One region of the Niveispirillum sp. FG156 genome, then DNA from elsewhere that is predicted to be linked to it. Evidence: predicted binding sites of a transcription regulator. Region 1 holds the regulator's gene; the other holds the start of a gene.

Region 1 (7,623 bases):
GATGGTCATTCCATCCGCACCCGGTCAGAGGCCTATGTCCTGATCCATGAGGTGGCACACTGGCTGGTGGCCCCGCCGGAACGCCGGGGCCTGATCGATTTCGGCCTGGGTGCCGGTCCTGAGTCCGGCCGGATTGAGGAGGCCAACCGCGCGCTGGCCGTGGGCCAGGATGACCAGATACGCGAAGAGGCGCTGGCCTCGCTGCTGGGCATCCTGTGGGAGGTGGAGTTGGGCCAGCCCGCCATCCTGGCCTTCCTGGAACAGAACTGGCTGGAGGGCTGGGAAAGGCCTGCCTGCGCGGAGAATCTGACCGACAATGTCGAAGCGCTTTTGCAGGCGGGTTTGATCAATGCGGATGGGCGGCCAAATCCGCCGGAATCGTGCGTGGATCGCACCTGCGCCGCAGCTTGATTTCGTTATTTCACACCCCCTTGCGGGTGGTTTGAGGATGCGGTTCCCTGAAGGCAAAACCATTTGCCCCAGGGGGGAAACATGTCCGGCGCACCCGCCATCCTGTCCATGATCGGCAACACCCCGATCGTCCGCATCACCCGTTTCGATACCGGCCCGTGTGAGCTGTATCTGAAGCTGGAAAACCAGAATCCCGGCGGCTCCATCAAGGACCGTATCGCGCTGAAGATGATCGAGGCGGCGGAGGCAGAGGGCAAGCTGGCCCCCGGCGGCACGGTGATCGAGGCGACGGCAGGCAATACCGGCCTGGGCCTGGCCCTGGTCTGCGCCGCCAAGGGCTACCGCCTGATCCTGGTTATCCCCGACAAGATGGCGACCGAGAAGATCAACAATCTGCGCGCCCTGGGCGCACAGATCCACATCACAAGGTCGGATGTGGGCAAGGGCCACCCCGCCTATTACCAGGACATTGCCGAACGCCTGTCGACCGAAATTCCCGGCAGCTTCTATGTGAACCAGTTCGCCAACCCCGCCAATCCGCGCGCGCATGAGGAATGGACCGGCCCGGAGATGCTGCGCCAGATGGATGGCGACATTGACGCGGTGGTGGCCGGCATCGGCTCTGGCGGCACCTTCACGGGCCTGGGCGCCTTCTTCGCCAAGGCCAGTCCCAAGACCGCCATGGTCATCGCCGACCCGGTCGGCTCCATCATTGCCGATCTGGTGAACAAGGGCACCCATGACGAACCCGGTTCCTGGGTGGTCGAAGGCGTGGGCGAGGATTTCGTGCCCCCCATCTGCGACCTTCAGTACGCCAAGGCCGCCTATTATGTCAGCGATACCGAAAGCCTGAACGCCGCGCGCGACCTGCTGCGGCTGGAGGGCATCCTGGCCGGCTCCTCATCGGGCACCCTGTTCGCGGCGGCGCTGAAATATTGCCGGGCGCAAACGACGCCCAAGAAGGTCGTCACCTTCGTCTGCGACACGGGCAACAAGTACCTGTCGAAGATGTTCAACGATGCCTGGATGGAAGATCACGGCTTCACCCCGCGCGAGCGTCATAACGATCTGCGCGACCTGATGACCCGCCGCTTCGACAAGGGTCAGGTGGTCACCGTCGGGCCGGAGGATACGCTGCTGACCGCGTACAAGCGGATGCGGATTTCCGACGTGTCACAGTTGCCCGTGATGGAAGGCGAACGGGTGATCGGCATCCTGGATGAAAGCGACCTGCTGCTGCATGTCGAAAAGGACCCGGCGCGGTTCCGGGACAAGGTCTATACGGCCATGGTCAACCGGCTGGAAACCCTGCCCGTGACCGCGACCATGGCCGACCTGCGCGCCCTGTTCAACCGCAACATGGTGGCCATCATCATGGATGGCCCGGTGTTCCTGGGCCTGCTGACCCGCACCGACGTGCTGAACCATCTGCGCCGGCAGTTGGGGTGATATCGCCTCAACGCACTTGGCTCCCCTCGTCATCCCGGCGAAAGCCGGGACCCAGGGGCCACAGGATCAAAGCTCTACGCTGCTTTGGTCGAAGCCGCCGAAAGGTCGGGCATTCGGCCCCTGGGTCCCGGCTTTCGCCGGGATGACGAAATAGGCCGCGCACTGTAGAAAAAAGGGCACTGTCCCTCGACAGCGCCCTTTTCAATTCTCTGTCCCAAGACTCACATCGTCGTCTTGTTATCCAACGCATAACCCGCCGAACGGACGGTGCGGATCACGTCCTGCTCTTCCGTCTCGTTCAGCGCCTTGCGCAGCCGGCGGATATGTACGTCGACGGTGCGCAACTCGACATAGACGTCGTGGCCCCAGACGATGTCCAGCAGCTGTTCACGCGAGAAAACCCGCCCCGGATGCTGCATGAAATGGCGCAGCAAGGCGAATTCCTTCGGCCCCAGATGGATATCCCGGCCCCCGCGCCGAACGCGGTGGGCCGCCAGGTCCATGGAGATGTCGGAGAAGCGCAGCAGCTCCTCCGCCAGACCCGGCGAGGCGCGGCGCAGGACGGCGCGGATACGGGCGACCAGTTCGGTGGGGCTGAACGGCTTGGACAGGTAATCATCCGCCCCGCTGTTCAGGCCACGGACCTTGTCCGCCTCTTCCCCGCGCGCCGTCAGCATGATGACGGGCGTCTCGCGGGTCTTGGGATTGCGGCGCAACTGGCGGCAGACCTCCAGCCCGCTCATCAGCGGCAGCATCCAGTCCAGCAGGATCAGATGCGGGCTGCGTTCATCGGCCAGCAGCAGGGCTTCTTCCCCGTCACCGGCGGTGATGACCCGGAACCCTTCACGTTCCAGGTTGTAGGACAGCAGGGTGACGAGGTCGGCCTCGTCTTCAACAACCAGGATCAGCGGCTTCAAGGCGGCGTTCATCGGGGTCCCTTGGCGCTAGATGGTGGCGGGGCGGGGCTAGCTCAGCCCTCGCCCTCGACCGGTTCAATGATGGTGAAGCTGGACTTGTCGCTCTTGGGCCGTTCCGCCGTCAGCGGCTGGCCCTTGACCAGGAAATGCACGGTTTCCGCGATGTTGGTCGCATGGTCGCCGGCGCGTTCCAGGTTCTTGGCAATGAACAGAAGATGCGTGCAGGGGGTGATGTTGCGCGGGTCTTCCATCATGTAGGTCAGGACCTCGCGGAACAGGCTGGTATAGAGATCATCCAGCTCCTCATCCCGGTGCCAGGCGGCCACGGCCTTGTCGACATCGCGGTCGATATAGGCGTCCAGCACATCCTTCAGCATTTCCTGCACCAGACGGCCCATGCGCGGGATGGTCCCGGCGGGGCGCATGATGGGCAACTGCGCCAGCGCGATGGAGCGCTTGGCGATATTGGCGGCATAGTCGCCCGTGCGTTCCAGATCGGCGGAGATTTTGAGTGCCGCCAGCACCTCACGCAAATCCACGCCGACCGGCGCGCGCAGCGCCAGCATGCGGATGGCATCATGTTCGATCTGGCGCTCAAACTCATCCAGGCGGGTATCGCCCTGCATGACCTTGGTGGCGCCTTCGACATCGCGGCGGCCCACGGCCTGCACGGCCGCTTCCACCTGCGCCTCCACCACGCCGCCCATCTGGGCGATCAGGTTGGACAGGCGCTGCAATTCCGCCTCGAAGGACTTGACGGTATGTTCGGTCGGCGACATGGACGTGGGTCCCTTAAAGCATGATGACCGTAGGTCGGGGTGAGGCAGGCGCCGAACCCCGACAAGCGACGGAACCGTGTAAAAGTCGGGGTTCGGCGTTGCCTCACCCACGACCTACGGCAGCGGGCATCAACCGTACCGGCCCGTGATATAGCCCTGGGTGCGCTCATCGCGCGGGTTGGTGAAGATTTCCTCGGTGTCGCCCACCTCCACCAGATCACCCAGATGGAAGAAGGCCGTGCGCTGCGATACACGCGCGGCCTGCTGCATGTTGTGGGTGACGATGGCGATGGTGAAGCTCTCGCGCAGCTCGTCGATCAGCTCCTCGATATGCGCGGTGGCGATGGGGTCAAGCGCCGAGCAGGGCTCGTCCATCAGGATGACTTCCGGGCTGACGGCAACGGCGCGCGCGATGCAAAGGCGCTGCTGCTGGCCGCCCGACAGGCCGGTGCCCGGCTCATGCAGGCGATCCTTGACCTCGTTCCACAGGCCGGCGCGCTTCAGCGAGGTTTCGACGATGGCGTCAAACTCGTCCTTGCGGGTCGCCAGGCCATGCAGCTTCGGCCCGTAGATCACGTTCTCATAGATCGACTTCGGGAACGGGTTCGGCTTCTGGAACACCATGCCGACACGGGCGCGCAACTGCACCACGTCCAGCTTGGGATCGTAGATATCCTCGCCATCCAGCAGGATCTTGCCTTCGACGCGGCAGATATCGATCGTGTCGTTCATGCGGTTCAGGGTGCGCAGGAACGTGGACTTGCCACAGCCCGAGGGGCCGATCATGGCCAGCACCTCGTTCTGGTAGATATCGACATTGACGCCGTGCAGGGCGCGCTTGGCGCCGTAATAGACCTTCACGTCGCGGGCCGACACCTTCACCGGCTGGGTGACGGCGGCTTGTACAGGCTTGTTCAGGGTCATGCTGTCCATTTTTACCACCGACGTTCGAATTTCTTGCGCAGCCAGATGGCGGCACCGTTCATCAGGATCAGGAAGGCCAGCAGCACAAGGATGGCGGCCGAGGTCAGTTCGACAAAGCCGCGTTCCGGCTTGTCCGACCACATGAAAATCTGCACCGGCAGGACCGAGGAGCTGGCCAGCAGGCCGTCCGGGGCCGACGTGATGAAGGCGTTCATGCCGATCATCAGCAAGGGCGCCGTCTCACCCACGGCATGGGCCATGCCGATGATGGTGCCCGTCATGATGCCCGGCATGGCCAGCGGCAGCACATGGTGCATCACCGTCTGCAGGCGCGAGGCGCCCATGCCCAGCGCTGCCTCCCGGATCGAGGGCGGAACCGCCTTCAATGCCGCGCGGCTGGCGATGATGATGGTGGGCAGCACCAGCAGGCCCAGCACCAGACCACCGACCAGCGGGGCAGAGCGCGGCATGCCGAAGAAGTTGAGGAATACCGCCAGACCCAGGAGACCGAACACGATGGAGGGCACGGCCGCCAGATTGTTGATATTGACCTCAATGATCTCGGTCAGCCGGTTCTTCGGCGCGAACTCTTCCAGATAGACGGCCGCTGCAACACCGATGGGCAAGGCCGTGAACAGGGTCACCGCCATGGTCAGCAAGGTGCCGACCGCCGCCCCCAGCAGGCCTGCCAGCTCGGGATAATTGCTGTCGCTGGCGGTAAAGAAGGTGGTGTTGAAGGCCGACCGCACGTCGCCGCGCTGTTCCAGGCTGTCGAACCAGGCCAGCTGCTTGTCGTTGATCGGACGCTCCACCTCCGGCAGGGTGCGGTCGATGCCGCCCTTGACGATCTGGTTGATGCCGTCCGATGCTGGCAGCCAGACCTCGATCGTCTGACCGACCAGGGACGGGTCGCTGTCCAGCATCTTGCCCAGGCGCACACCGGCCACCGGGCTGACCAGACCGCGCACGTCGCGCTTCTCCGTCCGGCCCGTAACCTCCGGGAACTCCTTGTACAGCGCGTCGGACACCAGGGTCTGGAACGCGCCACGGTCCCATTCGGCCGGGTTGCCTGTGCCCTGCGGGTCGATGGTGGCGGGGTCGATAGTGACCGCCAGCTTCACCTCTGTCTGGAAGAAGGCCGAGGTGCCTTCCTTCAGCAGGGTCGACAGCAGGATGACCAGCATCGAGCAGGCGAACAGGATGGCCAGGATGCCATAGAGGCGGAAGCGGCGTTCGGCGGCATAGCGCGCCTTCAGTCGCTTGGTGGCGGCGTCGCCGGTGTGGAGGGACACGGGCATGGCTGTGTGCATCGGCTCTGCGATCTCAGTCATATTTTTCCCGGTATTTCTGGACGATGCGGAGGGCAATGACGTTCAGCGCCAGGGTCACCAGGAACAGGACCAGACCCAGGGCGAAGACCGACAGCGTCTTGGCGCTGTCAAACTCCTGGTCACCGACCAGGATGGACTTGATCTGCACCGTTACCGTCGTGACGCTGGCCAGCGGGTTCAGGGTCAGGCTGGCCTGCAGGCCGGCGGCCATCACCACGATCATCGTCTCGCCGATGGCGCGGCTGACAGCCAGCAGCATGGCGCCGACGATGCCGGGCAAGGCGGCGGGCATGACCACCTGCTTGATGGTTTCCGACTTGGTGGCACCCAGACCGTAGGACCCGTCACGCAGCGACTGCGGCACCGCATTGATCACGTCATCGGCCAGCGAGGACACGAAGGGCACGATCATGATGCCCATGACCACACCGGCGGCCAGCGCGCTTTGCGAGGAGATGGGAATGCCCAGCGCCGCACCGACATCGCGGATGAAGGGCGCCACCGTCAGGATGGCGAAGAAGCCGTAGACCACGGTGGGCACGCCGGCCAGGATCTCCAGCACCGGCTTCACCAGACCGCGCACCCGCTTGGGCGCATATTCGGACAGGTAGATGGCCGACATCAGGCCGACCGGGGCCGCCACGATCATGGCGATAGTGGCGATCAGCAGGGTACCGGTGAATAGCGGGATGGCACCGAAGGCACCGGACGACCCCACCTGATCGGCACGGATCGCCGTCTGCGGCGACCATTGCAGGCCGAACAGGAACTCGGTGATCGGCACCTTGGTGAAGAAGCGGATGCTCTCGAACAGCAGCGACAGCACGATACCGACCGTCGTCAGCACCGCGATGGTGGAGCAGAGCACCAGCAGCAGCGTGACGATGCGCTCGACATTGTTGCGCGCCCGGAATTCCGGCCCGATCTTCGACCAGGTGAAGGCCAGCGCGCCACCGGCCAGCGCCAGCACGGCACCGAACAGGGTCCAGTCGGCCAGCCCGCGCAGCTGCGACAGGTGGCTGGCAGCCGGATTGATGGCGTCGATGACGCTCGGGTTCACATACTGCGCCTGTCCGATGGCCAGATTGCCGATATTGATCAGCAGAAGCTGGCGGTGCGTCTGGCTCAGGGCCGAGGCGCCATCGGCGATGGTGGGCAGCAGCGTTTCCAGCTCCGCCGGGGCCAGCATGACGCGCGCCCAAGCTTCCAACTGTTCCGGCGACATGGCCGACAGCACCATCCAGTCCATGACGGCGCCACGCAGCGCCAGCCAGGCCAGGATCAGCACCAGGGCGGGAAGACCGGCCCACAGCGCCATGTAGGAGCCGTAATAAGTGGGGACGGAGTGCAGATTGGCGATGCGCCCGCCGGCCACGGCCACGGCCCGGTTGCGCCCCAGCCAGAATCCGGCCAGCGACAGGAACAACAGGACGGCTACGGTCAAGGTGACTGACATGTGGTTCGATCCGCCGCTGTCAGGGGGAGGGTTACCGGTTACGGCAAACCGGCGGCATCAGGTCTGACGCCGCCGGTTCCGCCATCTGCTTATACACCGGGCCGGTGCAGCTGTCCTGCGCCGGCCCGGTATTGCACATTACGAAGCCGGCTTGGCCATCGGGGTCAGCTTCAGCGCGGCGGCCTCGGAGACCTTGCGCTTGTCGGCCGGCAGCGGCACCAGGCCCTTGTCGGCCAGGTAGCCTTCATCACCCATGGCGCGTTCCGACGCGTACTCGGCCAGGAATTCCTTCAGGCCGGGGATCACGCCGAAATGCTGGTTCTTGAAGTACACGAACAGCGGGCGGGAGATCGGGT
Region 2 (7,623 bases), on a different contig from region 1:
GCTATTGTCGATCTCCGACACAGGACCCACCCAGATCAGCTTGCCCTTGTAGAGCATGGCGATACGGTCGGCGATCTTGCGGGCGCTGGCCATGTCATGGGTGATGGAAAGCGCGGTGGCGCCCAGATCCTTCACGCATTTCACGATCAGGTCGTTGATGACGTCAGCCATGATCGGGTCCAGGCCCGTCGTCGGCTCGTCAAAGAAGATGATCTCCGGGTTGGTGCAGATGGCGCGGGCCAGGCCCACGCGCTTCTGCATGCCGCCCGACAGTTCGGAGGGGGAAAGGTTGGCGACATCAGGACCCAGGCCGACGGCACCTAAGGTGGCGACGGCACGCTCCCGTGCCTCCTTCCGGCCCACGCGCTGCCCCTGCATCAGGCCGAAGGCCACGTTTTCCCAGACGGGCAGGCTGTCGAACAGGGCGGCCCCCTGGAACAGCATGCCGAACTTGGCCATGGCGCGTTCACGGTCACGGCCCGTGATATAGGTCGTATCCTCCCCATCGATACGGATGCTGCCCGCATCGGGCTGCAGGATGCCCAGGATGCTTTTCAGCAGCACCGACTTGCCGGTGCCCGAGCCGCCGATGATCACCACGCTTTCGCCGCGCTGGATATCCAGGTCGACGCCGTCCAGCACCACCTTGGGCCCGAACGCCTTCTTCACGCCTTTCAGCGAGATCTTCGGCACATCCATATCCTGCGTCAGTTCCAAGGGCGCCATCGTCATGAGAAGAAGATCCCCGTCAGCAGGTAGTTCAGGACCAGGATAAGGATGGAGGCGGATACCACGGCATTGGTGGTGGCCGCCCCCACGCCCTGCGCGCCGCCGCGCGAGTTATAGCCGTGGTAGCAGCCCATCAGCGAGATGACGAAGCCGAACGCCGCCGCCTTCACCAGACCGGACACCACGTCCATGAATTCCAGATATTGCCAACTGTTGTTGATATAGCTCGACGCGTTGAAGCCCAGCCGGTAGACGGCCACCAGATAGCCGCCGAACACACCGATGATGTCGGCCACCAGCACCAGGATGGGCAGCATGGTGGTGCCGGCGATCAGGCGGGGCACCACCAGATACTTATAGGGGTTGGTGGAAAGCGTGGTTAGCGCGTCCACCTGCTCCGTCACCCGCATGGTGCCCAGTTCCGCCGCCATGGCGGCACCAATGCGGCCCGCCACCATCAGGCCGGCCAGAACCGGCCCCAGTTCACGGGTGATCGACAGAACCACGACGGTGGCGATGGCGCTTTCGGCGGAGAAGCGGGAGAAGCCGGAATAGCTTTGCAGCGCCAGCACCATGCCCGTGAACACGGCGGTCAGGCCGACGACGGGTAGGCTGTAATAGCCGATCTCCACCATCTGCCGACCGATATGCCGGAAATAGAAGGGCGGGCGCAGGCAATGGGCCAGGGCCGTTAGGGTGAACAGGGCCAGCCGCCCAGTCGCCTCCAGGAAGGTCAGGGTGGCACGGCCGATCGCGCTGAGGAAATTCATCTACCTGGCCTTCTGCTTGGGAGCGGAACCCACCCCATCGCTAGACAATGGGGTGTCTTCTGTCAATGTCGAGGGGAAGAGGGCACATGCCCATATTGCGCCGCACCCAAGCCAGTCCCGCATGGAGCCTTTGCATTTCTTTCCCTATGAAGGTTCTTGCCGCGTCGGTGATTTCGCCTTAAAACCGAAACATGAAATGAGCTGTCGGTGTTCCCAGTGGGTTCGCCGTTGCTTGAAACCTTTTACGGATGGACGGTCCCCCCGTGATGGCGGCAGACCAGATGACGGAACAGCAGAACAGCACGGGCCTCACCGCCCGCGCCGTTGGCCTGTCTGCATCTTCCATTCGTCGCGGCCGCCTTGTCCTGGCCGCCACCCTACGACTAATCACCCCCTGAGCGCCCGATGCTGTGCCGCCCTCGCTGCGGCGCGGCCCGCGATCAGGGGAAGAGGCGCCGGACCGGCGCCGCCGAAACCACATATTTCTTCTATCGATTTCGGTGCGGTGCCCCTGACAGGACCGTACCCGACGTGCCGCAAGGGACCAGGACATGAGCATCACCCGCGACAGCAACCGCGTCATCATTTTCGACACCACCCTGCGCGATGGCGAGCAGGCGCCCGGCTGTTCCATGAACCTGGATGAAAAGCTGCGCATCGCCACGGTACTGGAGGAAATGGGCGTCGATGTCATCGAGGCCGGTTTCCCCATCGCGTCGAACGGCGATTTTGAGGCCGTGCGCGAAGTGGCCCGCACCGTGAAGAATGCCACCATCGCGGCGCTGGCCCGCACGGCCCGCGCCGATATCGACCGCGCCGCCGAGGCCTTGCAGCTGGCGCAGCGCAAGCGCATCCACACCTTCATCTCCACCAGCCCCGTCCACATGAACTACATGTTGAAGATGACGGAAGAGGAGGTGTTGCAGCGCACCATCGATTATGTCGGTTATGCCCGCAACCTGACCGACGATGTCGAATGGTCCGCCCAGGATGGTTCCCGCTCTGACCGCGATTTCCTGTGCCGTACGGTGGAGGCGGCCATCAAGGCCGGCGCCACCACCATCAATATCCCCGACACGGTCGGCTATGCCCTGCCGGAAGAATATGCCGCCATGTTCAAGGACGTGATGACCCGCGTCCCCAATTCCGACAAGGCCATCTTCTCTGTCCATTGCCATAACGATCTGGGGTTGGCCGTCGCCAATTCCCTGGCCGGCATCGGCGTCGGTGTGCGTCAGGTGGAATGCACCATCAATGGCCTGGGCGAGCGGGCGGGCAACGCGTCGCTGGAAGAGATCGTAATGGCGCTGCGCACGCGCCATGACCTGATCGGTTGCACCACCGGTATCAAAACGGAACATATCACCCGCATTTCCCGTCTGGTTTCCACCATCACCGGTTTCCAGGTGCAGCCCAACAAGGCCATCGTGGGTGCCAACGCCTTTGCCCATGAAAGCGGCATCCATCAGGACGGCATGCTGAAGCACGCCGAGACCTATGAGATCATGACCCCGGAATCGGTGGGTCTGAACCGCTCCTCCCTGGTCATGGGCAAGCATTCGGGCCGCGCCGCCTTCCGCGCCAAGCTGAAGGAACTGGGCTATGACGATCTGGGTGAGAATGCGGTGAATGACGCGTTCGGCCGGTTCAAGGATCTGGCCGACCGCAAGAAGGACATCTACGACGAAGACATCATCGCCATCATGGATGATGAGGTCGGTCGTCAGCATGACCGCGTGCGTTTCCACGCCCTGCATGTCGTGGCCGGTTCGCGCGGGCCGCAGCATGCCGTGCTGGAACTGGAGATTGACGGCAAGCCCATCCCGCCGGTCGTGGCCTTCGGCAATGGCCCCGTCGATGCCGTCTTCAACGCCCTGAAGCTGGCCTTCCCGCATGAAGCGAAGCTGCAGCTCTATCAGGTGCATGCCGTGACCCAGGGTACCGACGCCCAAGCCGAGGTGACGGTGCGACTGGAAGAGGAAGGCAAGACCGTGAATGGTCAGGGTGCGGATGCCGATACGCTGGTGGCCAGCGCGCGCGCCTATGTGCATGCGCTGAACAAGCTGATCACCAAGCGTCTGAAGACTGCGCCCGTGGCAATGTCAGCGTAAATGCCATCTCCCTCAGGCGCCGGGCGCCGCCATCCGGCGGCTTGGCTTACGCGCACATGTGTGCGCGGGCCAGCGGTCGCTGGCCCCCAAAGGTCGTGGGAGATGACCCTTGGTATTTACGGCGTCGGATGACGGTTTCACGCGACTCCGATTCCACGACTTGAGTCAAACCCCCGTCGGACACCCTTCCGGCGGGGGTTTTTGCCATGTTTTTGCCACGAAGTTTGAGGGTCCAACAGCCCGAAAGGGGGTGATGCGGTGCCTGCACACCCTTCATGTGGCACTGCGAAGGGAACGGGGCGTGGAAATTCCGTTTCCAGGGCTTTCAAGGCTTGAGGGCGCCGCCCCAAATGGTCTATGCAACAAGCGCGACCCGGCATATCCGGGGCCCGGTCGCACCAAGGCGGCAGAATCCGGACATCAGAGATACGCTTAACCCATGTTTTCAAACCTGCTCGGTATGTTCTCCGCCGACATGGCGATCGACCTTGGTACGGCGAACACGCTCGTCTACGTGAAGGGTCGCGGCATCGTCCTCAATGAACCGTCGGTGGTCGCCATCCGCGACCTGCGGGGCAAGAAGCAGGTCTTGGCCGTGGGGGACGAGGCCAAGCTGATGCTTGGCCGTACGCCTGGCAACATCCAGGCCATCCGCCCGCTTCGCGACGGCGTCATCGCCGACTTCGAAGTTGCGGAAGAAATGATCAAGCATTTCATCCGCAAGGTTCACAACCGCCGCAGCTTTGCCAGCCCGGAAATCGTGATCTGCGTTCCGTCGGGTTCCACCGCCGTCGAACGCCGCGCGATCCAGGAAAGTGCCGAGGCTGCCGGCGCGCGCCGCGTTTCCCTGATCGAGGAACCGATGGCTGCCGCCATCGGCGCCGGCCTGCCGGTGACGGAGCCGACGGGCAGCATGGTCGTCGATATCGGCGGTGGCACCACGGAAGTGGCCGTCCTGTCGCTGAACGGCACCGTCCATGCCCGGTCCGCCCGCGTGGGCGGTGACAAGATGGATGAGGCCATCATCGGCTATATCCGCCGTCACCATAACCTGCTGGTGGGTGAAGGCTCGGCTGAGCGTATCAAAAAAGAAATCGGTTCCGCCTGCCCGCCGGAAGATGGTGAAGGCCGGGTCATGGAGATCAAGGGCCGCGACCTGATGAACGGCGTGCCCAAGGAACTGGTGATGAGCGAGCGGCAAATTGCCGAGAGCCTGGCCGAACCGGTCAGCCAGATCATTGAGGCCGTGAAGGTTGCCCTGGAACATACGGCGCCCGAACTGGCCGCCGATATCGTGGACAAGGGCATCGTCCTGACGGGTGGCGGCGCGCTGCTGGCCAACCTGGATTATGTCCTGCGCCATGCCACCGGCCTGCCGGTTTCCATTGCCGATGATCCGCTGTCCTGCGTAGCGCTGGGCTCCGGTCGCGCGCTGGAAGAGGAAAGCCTGCGCAACGTGCTGATTCGCATGTATTGATCGGTCCGCTATAGCGATCCGATATTTACACCATCGCGTTGAAGCGTTACTTTCACAAGGCACTGTAAGCCACCGATTTCGGTGGCTTACCCGATCACGGGACACCACCCCCCGGTGAAGACACGCAATAGCGGATCCGTCGTGCGCATCGCGGCCCCTCTTTGGGGGATGGTGCAGCGATTCTATTTTCCGCTGCTGATCCTGGCTGCCGCCGCCCTGATGATGATCGGGCATGTGAATGGCGGTGCGGTGGAACAGGCGCGCACGCGCGTCACCGATGCCGTTTCCCCGGTTCTGAACGTCATGTCGCGTCCGGCCTCCAGTGTGGCCGACGGGCTGGAATATTTCCGGCAGCTGGTCGATCTGCATGACGAGAATGCCCGCCTGCGCGAAGAGAATTCCCGGTTGCGGCAGTGGGAACAGGCGGCGCTGCGTCTGGATGCCGAAAACCGCTCCCTGCGCTCGCTCCTGTCCTTCAAGCCGGACCCGGCGGCGCGTGTGGTCACGGGCCGTGTCGTCGGTGATCCCGGCGGCGCCTTTGTGCGGACGGTCGTTGTCACCATCGGCGAACGCGATGGTGTGGCACGCGGTCAGGCCGTGATGTCGGGGCAGGGGCTGGTTGGGCGTATCGTGCAGGTCGGCGACTGGTCGTCGCGCGTGCTGCTGATCACCGATCTGAATGCCCGCATCCCCGTCGTGCTGGAAAGCAGCCGGCAGCGCGCCATGCTGGCGGGTGACAATTCCGACCATCCGCTGCTGACGTACCTGCCGCCCAACAGCGAGGTTACGCCGGGTGAGCGGGTGTTTACTTCTGGCCATGGCGGCCTGTTCCCGCCGGGTCTGCCCGTCGGCATTGTTGAAATCGGGGCCGGTGGCAAGCCCCGGGTCGTGCCTATGGCCGACCTGTCGCGTGTGGAGCATGTGCAGGTGGTCGATTTCGGCACCGTAGGCGGCGTGGCCGCCGAAGCGACGCAGCCCGGCGCGATGAAGTAAGGGGCACGGCCTTGGCCGGCGGATTGTTTAACCAGCTCGATCAGACGGCACGCAACCTTGTGCCCTTCACCGTCACTATCCTGGCCATGCTGGTCGGGATGGTGCCTTTGCCGTTGCCCGGCTATGCCATGGTGACGGTGCCCTTCATGCTGATGTGCCTGTTCTACTGGGTCATCCACCGGCCCGACCTGCTGCGCCCGCTGGTGGTGTTCGCCATCGGCCTGTTGCAGGACCTGATCGGCGGCACGCCCATCGGATCGACCTCCATGGTGCTGATGATGGCCTATTGGCTGTTAATCACCCAGCGCCGCTTCTTCCTGGGCCGGTCCTTCGTGATGCTGTGGATCGGTTTTGCATTGGTGGCCACAGGGGCGGCGGCGGTACAATGGTCGGTGTTCGCCCTGATGACGGCCAGCCTTCTGGACGCGCGGCCCGTGCTGGTGCAGGCCCTGATGGGCGTGGCATTGTTCCCGTTGATGGCCTGGCTGCTGCAAAGGCTGCACCGCGCCTATTTGAGCTGAGGGTAACCCATGTCGGCCTTTGACCGGGACGCCGAACGCCAGCGCATGCTGTCCCGCCGCACGCTGGTGCTGGGCGGGCTGCAGGGCGCTGCCGTGGCCACGCTGATGGGCCGGCTCTACTATCTCCAGATCGTGGAGAGCGACCGCTATACCGTGCTGGCGGAGGATAACCGCATCTCGCTGCGGCTGGTGGCGCCGCCCCGCGGCCTGATCACCGACCGGTTCGGCGTGCCGCTGGCCGTGAATGAGCAGAATTTCAGCACCATCATCGTGTCCGAACGCGCCGGCGACGTGCAGCAGATCCTGGATGAGGTGGGAAAGCTGATCCCCCTGACCGAGGCGGATGAAAGGCGCATTCAGCGCGATATCCAGCGCTCCCGCTCCTTCGCGCCTATCACCATCAAGGAAAACCTGACCTGGGATCAGGTGGCGGCGATTGAGGTTAATCTGCCCGACCTGCCGGGCGTGTCCATCGATGTCGGCCAGGTCCGCTCCTACCCGTTCGGCGAGGCGTTGAGTCATGTTCTGGGCTATGTCGGGGTGGCGGCGGAGAAGGATGTCGAAGGGTCCAGCGACCCGCTGCTGACCCTGCCCGGTTTCAAGGTGGGCAAGGGCGGCATCGAGAAACAGTATGATCAGGCCCTGCGCGGCGCCGCCGGCAACCGCCAGCTGGAAGTGAACGCGGTTGGCCGTGTCATCCGGGAACTGTCGCGCGATCCCGGCCAGCCGGGGCGCGAAGCGACACTGACCATCGATGCCAAGCTTCAGCATTATATGCACCAGCGCCTGTCGGCGGAGGAGAGCGCGGCGGCCATCGTCATGGATGTGAATACCGGCGGCATCCACGCGCTCTGTTCCAGCCCCAGTTTCGATCCCAACCAGTTCGCCATGGGTATCGGGTACGAGGCCTATCAGGCCTTGCTGAAGGATGAGCGTACGCCGCTGATCAACAAGGTGATCGCGGGCCAGTATCCGCCGGGTTCGACCTTCAAGATGCTGACGGCGCTGGCGGCCCTGGAATC

What was found. Region 1 encodes PhoB, which activates phosphate uptake and scavenging genes when phosphate is short. Its sites were predicted from a motif close to TNTCATAAAACTGTCA; they were not measured.
Region 2: a site for PhoB is predicted at 1,674-1,689, ahead of ACODSP_RS00010 (MlaE family ABC transporter permease). Genes of this name have one in related genera too.

Annotation. Positions count from the first base shown of each region.
Region 1 covers NZ_JBMDKE010000024.1:75,190-82,812, reverse strand. Annotated here, with positions in the region: gene ACODSP_RS16530 (hypothetical protein) at 1-411, shown strand, start outside; gene ACODSP_RS16525 (pyridoxal-phosphate dependent enzyme) at 493-1,860, shown strand; gene phoB (phosphate regulon transcriptional regulator PhoB) at 2,082-2,789, opposite strand; gene phoU (phosphate signaling complex protein PhoU) at 2,831-3,556, opposite strand; gene pstB (phosphate ABC transporter ATP-binding protein PstB) at 3,686-4,489, opposite strand; gene pstA (phosphate ABC transporter permease PstA) at 4,492-5,811, opposite strand; gene pstC (phosphate ABC transporter permease subunit PstC) at 5,804-7,267, opposite strand; gene ACODSP_RS16495 (substrate-binding domain-containing protein) at 7,406-7,623, opposite strand, start outside.
Region 2 covers NZ_JBMDKE010000001.1:161-7,783, forward strand. Annotated here, with positions in the region: gene ACODSP_RS00005 (ABC transporter ATP-binding protein) at 1-732, opposite strand, end outside; gene ACODSP_RS00010 (MlaE family ABC transporter permease) at 729-1,499, opposite strand; gene ACODSP_RS00015 (2-isopropylmalate synthase) at 2,051-3,610, shown strand; gene ACODSP_RS00020 (rod shape-determining protein) at 4,050-5,087, shown strand; gene mreC (rod shape-determining protein MreC) at 5,202-6,080, shown strand; gene mreD (rod shape-determining protein MreD) at 6,092-6,601, shown strand; gene mrdA (penicillin-binding protein 2) at 6,611-7,623, shown strand, end outside.